One region of the Vagococcus luciliae genome, then DNA from elsewhere that is predicted to be linked to it. Evidence: a T-box and tRNA genes for the amino acid it is inferred to sense, from the RefSeq annotation. Region 1 holds a T-box; the other holds one or more tRNA genes.

The links. The T-box of region 1 lies ahead of G314FT_RS03855 (valine--tRNA ligase). A T-box ahead of a tRNA ligase gene usually reads a tRNA of that ligase, here a tRNA-Val.
Region 2: it has a tRNA-Val gene. The T-box ahead of G314FT_RS03855 (valine--tRNA ligase) is inferred to sense a tRNA for this amino acid. The anticodon was not compared.

The regions. Positions count from the first base shown of each region.
Region 1 covers NZ_CP102451.1:733,567-736,827, forward strand. The annotation lists gene G314FT_RS03840 (AcpB/EbpR/MafR family transcriptional regulator) at 1-92, shown strand, start outside; gene G314FT_RS03845 (redox-sensing transcriptional repressor Rex) at 197-841, shown strand; gene tpx (thiol peroxidase) at 919-1,410, shown strand; T-box leader at 1,453-1,650, shown strand; gene G314FT_RS03855 (valine--tRNA ligase) at 1,709-3,261, shown strand, end outside.
Region 2 covers NZ_CP102451.1:527,366-530,626, forward strand. The annotation lists rRNA gene G314FT_RS02675 (23S ribosomal RNA) at 1-1,415, shown strand, start outside; rRNA gene rrf (5S ribosomal RNA) at 1,495-1,610, shown strand; tRNA gene G314FT_RS02685 (tRNA-Val) at 1,624-1,696, shown strand; tRNA gene G314FT_RS02690 (tRNA-Lys) at 1,706-1,778, shown strand; tRNA gene G314FT_RS02695 (tRNA-Thr) at 1,848-1,920, shown strand; tRNA gene G314FT_RS02700 (tRNA-Gly) at 1,928-1,999, shown strand; tRNA gene G314FT_RS02705 (tRNA-Leu) at 2,014-2,099, shown strand; tRNA gene G314FT_RS02710 (tRNA-Arg) at 2,109-2,182, shown strand; tRNA gene G314FT_RS02715 (tRNA-Pro) at 2,195-2,268, shown strand; rRNA gene G314FT_RS02720 (16S ribosomal RNA) at 2,503-3,261, shown strand, end outside.

The DNA.
Region 1 (3,261 bases):
TAGATGACGTTATTGAAAATAATCGATTAGAAGCTATTAAACGTTTAATAGATGGTATATTAATGAAAAATACTGAACAAGGTTTGGAATAATATTGCTGAACAGTCATTGAAAAAGATTGTGAAAAATGATACACTCGATGTGAAAATCATCACAATTTTTTTAGGAGGGATGGACTGTGGAAAAACACAAAAATATGAGAATGGTCCCTAAAGCAACAACTAAGCGCATACCACTCTATTTTAGATATTTAAAAACATTAGATGAAACAGGTGTAAAACGTATTAAGTCAAATGAATTTAGTAAAATGATTCAAATTCCATCGGCAACTATTAGACGGGATTTTTCTCACTTTGGAGAATTAGGAAGAAGTGGTTATGGCTATGATGTTCCATACTTAATAGAAGTCTTTAGTGAGATATTAAAAACAGATATCGAAAAACGAATTGCACTAATTGGCGCTGGTAATCTGGGACGAGCATTGATAAAAAATAATTTTAGACGAGATACGAATTTAAACATTGTAGCAGCTTTTGATGTCAATCCAGCTATTATTGGGGAAAAAATTAATGGTATTTTTGTAAGAGATATGACTGAATTAAAAAATATTGTAAAAAAAGAAGGCATTACAACAGTTATTATGACTGTACCAAGCAGTAAGGCACAACAAGTGATTGATGATGTTGTTGATGCGGGAGTAACAGCTATTTTAAATTTTGCCCCCAAGCGATTAAAAGTGCCATCACATGTTCAAGTTCAATACATTGATTTAACAACGGAACTGCAGACACTCATCTATTATGATGAAAATTACAATCATGCTAATCTTGATTTAATCTAGCTAATTTAAGCATCTATTTTGTATATTTTTTGTTATTTCACTATAATAAAGGAAGCTCAAACAAAGGATGTGTCGATATGGAAGTATTGTTAAAAGGTAACCCAGTTGAATTAGTAGGAACACCACCCAAAGTTGGTGAAAAAGCTCCAACATTTAGTTTAAAAGATTTGTCAGATCATGTAATTTCATTAGACGAATTAAAAGGAAAACCAGTTATCATTAGTATTGTGCCTGATATTGATACGAGTGTTTGTGCACTACAGACAAAACACTTTAACAAAGAAGCAGCAACGATTGCTGATATTCACTTTTTAACGATTTCAAATAACACAAAAGAGCAATTAGCAAATTGGTGTGCAGCTGAGTCAGTTGATATGACTATGTTAAGAGATGAAGAGGGTATTGTTGGGAAAGAATATGGTATCTTAATCCCAGAAATTGGTCGCTTAGCACGTTCAATTTTTGTGTTAGACAAAGATGGTGTGATTACTTATGAAGAGATTGTACCAGAAGTTTCAACAGAACCAAATTATGTGAAAGCATTAGAAGCAGCGAAAGCTTTAATCTAAGTTTGACGAAATGATTGTACCAATGTAAAATGAATGGCATAACCAACCACGATGAACAGGAAGAGTAATACTTGGAGATATATCCAGAGAGAAAATCCATTGGCTGAAAGATTTTCCATTTGAAAAGTATGAAGGTAGCCTAGGAGTGGGAACCGTATTGTCAACGTTATATGACCTAGAGAGATAAGCGTATTTGTATGCTTATAAGATAGGTGGTACCGCGAGATAATCGTCCTAAAGTTAGAAATAACTTTAGGGCTTTTTTGTTTTGAAAAATAAAAAATAAGGAGAAATGTATATGACAGATGAACAACAAAACTTAGCGCCAAAGTTTGACCCAAAAGCTGTTGAAAAAGGGCGTTATAAAGAGTGGCTAGAAAAAGATTTATTTAAACCAAGTGGGGATGAAAGTGCACCAGCGTATTCTATTGTCATTCCACCACCAAATGTGACAGGAAAGCTTCATTTAGGTCATGCATGGGACACAACGCTGCAAGATATGATTATTCGTCAAAAAAGAATGCAAGGTTTTGATACATTATGGTTACCTGGTATGGATCATGCTGGGATTGCGACTCAAGCGAAAGTTGAAGAAAAATTACGTGGTGAAGGGGTATCACGATATGATTTAGGTCGTGAAAAATTCATCGAAACAACGAAAGAATGGAAAGAAGAATATGCTGGACACATTCGTGAGCAATGGGCGAAATTAGGTTTATCTTTAGACTATTCAAGAGAAAGATTTACTTTAGATGATGGACTATCTGATGCGGTGAAAAAAGTTTTTGTAACACTTTATAACAAAGGACTTATTTATCGTGGTGAGTACATCATTAATTGGGACCCACAAGCAAAAACAGCATTATCTGATATCGAAGTAATCCATAAAGACATCGAAGGCGCGTTTTATCATATGTATTATCCACTTGCTGATGGTAGTGGTCAGTTAGAAATTGCCACAACTCGTCCAGAAACCATGCTTGGGGACACAGCTGTTGCCGTTCACCCTAAAGATGAACGTTACCAACATTTAATTGGTAAAACAGTGATTTTACCATTAGTGGATAAAGAAATTCCGATTGTGGCTGATGACTATGTTGATATGGAATTTGGAACAGGTGTCGTAAAAATTACACCAGCTCACGACCCTAATGACTTTGAGGTGGGTAATCGTCATGACTTACCTCGTGTTAATGTGATGAATGATGATGCGACAATGAATGATTTAGCTGGCAAATATGCTGGGATGGATCGCTTCACAGCACGTAAAGAAGTTATTAAAGATTTAGACGAACTAGGATTACTTAAAGGTATTGAAAAAATGACTCACAGTGTTGGTCACTCTGAGCGAACTGGAGTAGTTGTTGAGCCAAGGTTATCAACACAATGGTTTGTTAAAATGGCACCACTTGCGAAAAAAGCTGTCGAAAATCAAGCGACAGATGATGCCGTTGATTTTTATCCACCACGTTTTAATCAAACATTCTTAACTTGGATGGAGAATGTGCATGACTGGGTAATTTCTCGTCAACTTTGGTGGGGGCATCGAATTCCAGCTTGGTATCATAATGAAACAGGCGAAGTCTATGTTGGAGAAGAAGCACCAAAAGACATTGAAAATTGGCACCAAGATGAAGATGTGTTAGATACATGGTTTAGTTCAGCTCTTTGGCCATTTTCAACAATGGGTTGGCCTGATACAGAATCACATGACTTCAAACGTTATTTCCCAACGAATACTTTAGTAACTGGTTATGACATTATTTTCTTCTGGGTAAGTCGTATGATTTTCCAAAGTTTAGAATTTACGGGTGAACGACCATTTGAGAATGTGTTGATTCACGGGTTAAT
Region 2 (3,261 bases), 210 kb from region 1:
AAGTGCACGTTCAAGCAACGAGTTTTGATAAGAGTCAAATGCTTTTATCTTTAAGAACAAGTTGTGATGAGTAGGGAAATAAAGTACCGAAGTCTCAATGTCACACTGTCAAGAAAAGCTTCTAGTTAGAAACAAATGACCCGTACCGCAAACCGACACAGGTAGTCGAGGAGAGAATCCTAAGGTGAGCGAGAGAACTCTCGTTAAGGAACTCGGCAAAATGACCCCGTAACTTCGGGAGAAGGGGTGCTGAACGCAAGTTCAGCCGCAGTGAATAGGCCCAAGCGACTGTTTATCAAAAACACAGGTCTCTGCAAAATCGAAAGATGACGTATAGGGGCTGACGCCTGCCCGGTGCTGGAAGGTTAAGAGGATGGGTTAGCAATAGCGAAGCTCAAAATTGAAGCCCCAGTAAACGGCGGCCGTAACTATAACGGTCCTAAGGTAGCGAAATTCCTTGTCGGGTAAGTTCCGACCCGCACGAAAGGCGTAACGATTTGGGCACTGTCTCAACGAGAGACTCGGTGAAATTTTAGTACCTGTGAAGATGCAGGTTACCCGCGACAGGACGGAAAGACCCCATGGAGCTTTACTGTAGTTTGATATTGAATGTTTGTGACACATGTACAGGATAGGTAGGAGCCGTAGAAATCGGAACGCTAGTTTCGATGGAGGCGCTGGTGGGATACTACCCTTGTGTTATGACCATTCTAACCCGCACCACTTATCGTGGTGGGAGACAGTGTCAGATGGACAGTTTGACTGGGGCGGTCGCCTCCCAAAAGGTAACGGAGGCGCCCAAAGGTTCCCTCAGAATGGTTGGAAATCATTCGTAGAGTGCAAAGGCAGAAGGGAGCTTGACTGCGAGAGTTACAACTCGAGCAGGGACGAAAGTCGGGCTTAGTGATCCGGTGGTTCCGCATGGAAGGGCCATCGCTCAACGGATAAAAGCTACCCTGGGGATAACAGGCTTATCTCCCCCAAGAGTTCACATCGACGGGGAGGTTTGGCACCTCGATGTCGGCTCGTCGCATCCTGGGGCTGTAGTCGGTCCCAAGGGTTGGGCTGTTCGCCCATTAAAGCGGCACGCGAGCTGGGTTCAGAACGTCGTGAGACAGTTCGGTCCCTATCCGTCGCGGGCGTTGGAAATTTGAGAGGAGCTGTCCTTAGTACGAGAGGACCGGGATGGACATACCTCTGGTGTACCAGTTGTTCTGCCAAGGGCATTGCTGGGTAGCTATGTATGGACGGGATAAACGCTGAAAGCATCTAAGCGTGAAGCCCCCCTCAAGATGAGATTTCCCATTCCTTTAAGGAAGTAAGACCCCTGAAAGATGATCAGGTAGATAGGCTAGAAGTGGAAGTACAGTGATGTATGGAGCGGACTAGTACTAATCGGTCGAGGACTTAACCAAGATAGCGGTGGACAATTATATTGATACTAACTTAACATCCAGTTTTGAGTGAATCATCACTCAATAAAAAACAGATAAGTGCGGTGACGATGGCAAGAAGGATACACCTGTAACCATGCCGAACACAGAAGTTAAGCTTCTTAGCGCCGAGGGTAGTGAAGGGTTTCCCTTTGTGAGAGTAGGACGTTGCCGTGCTTTTTGTATTGATGGAGGTTTAGCTCAGCTGGGAGAGCACCTGCCTTACAAGCAGGGGGTCAGCGGTTCGATCCCGTTAACCTCCATACATTTTTGACTCGTTAGCTCAGTTGGTAGAGCATCTGACTTTTAATCAGAGGGTCACTGGTTCGAGCCCAGTACGGGTCATTACTATATTAAGCCATAATACGAAAATTAGTCTTTTTTTATTGTTTAAAATTCGTATTGATAGAACATGCCGGCTTAGCTCAGTTGGTAGAGCATCTGATTTGTAATCAGAGGGTCGAGGGTTCAAGTCCTTTAGCCGGCATCTATAAGCGGAAGTAGTTCAGTGGTAGAACATCACCTTGCCAAGGTGGGGGTCGCGGGTTCGAACCCCGTCTTCCGCTTTTTATAAGTTCTAGCCGGGGTGGCGGAACTGGCAGACGCACAGGACTTAAAATCCTGCGGTGAGTGATCACCGTACCGGTTCGATTCCGGTCCTCGGCATCATTAATAGCGCCCATAGCTCAACTGGATAGAGTGTCTGACTACGGATCAGAAGGTTAGGGGTTCGACTCCTCTTGGGCGCGTTTAATTTAATACGGGAAGTAGCTCAGCTTGGTAGAGCACTTGGTTTGGGACCAAGGGGTCGCAGGTTCGAATCCTGTCTTCCCGATTTTGAGATTTTTCTCAAAAAAAATTAAAAAAGTGTTGACAATAAGATAACAACTTGTTATGATATAAAAGTTGTTACGGCAACAAAGTTTAGACCTTTGAAAACTGAACAAAGTAAGACGAACCAAATGTGTAGGGCGTTTCTACTATGTAGAAACAAACCATATTTAGTGAATACAATTCGCTAGCAAGTTTTAAAACAAATGAGCTAAACATCGTAAGATGTTATCAACTTTTTATTGAGAGTTTGATCCTGGCTCAGGACGAACGCTGGCGGCGTGCCTAATACATGCAAGTCGAACGCACTTCTTCTCACCGGAGCTTGCTCCACCGAGAAGAAGTGAGTGGCGGACGGGTGAGTAACACGTGGGCAACCTGCCCATCAGAGGGGGATAACACTTGGAAACAGGTGCTAATACCGCATAATTGCTTTTGCCGCATGGCAAAAGTATAAAAGACGCTTCGGTGTCACTGGTGGATGGGCCCGCGGTGCATTAGTTAGTTGGTGGGGTAACAGCCTACCAAGACCATGATGCATAGCCGACCTGAGAGGGTGATCGGCCACACTGGGACTGAGACACGGCCCAGACTCCTACGGGAGGCAGCAGTAGGGAATCTTCGGCAATGGACGAAAGTCTGACCGAGCAACGCCGCGTGAGTGAAGAAGGTTTTCGGATCGTAAAACTCTGTTGTTAGAGAAGAACAAGTGATAGAGTAACTGTTATCACCTTGACGGTATCTAACCAGAAAGCCACGGCTAACTACGTGCCAGCAGCCGCGGTAATACGTAGGTGGCAAGCGTTGTCCGGATTTATTGGGCGTAAAGCGAGCGCAGGCGGTCTTTTAAGTCTGATGTGAAAGCCCTCGGCTCAACCGAGGAAGGTCATTGGAAACTGGAGGACTTGAGTGCAGAAGAGGAGAGTGGAATTCCATGTGTAGCGGTGAAATGCGTAGATATATGGAGGAACACCAGTGGCGAAGGCGACTCTCTGGT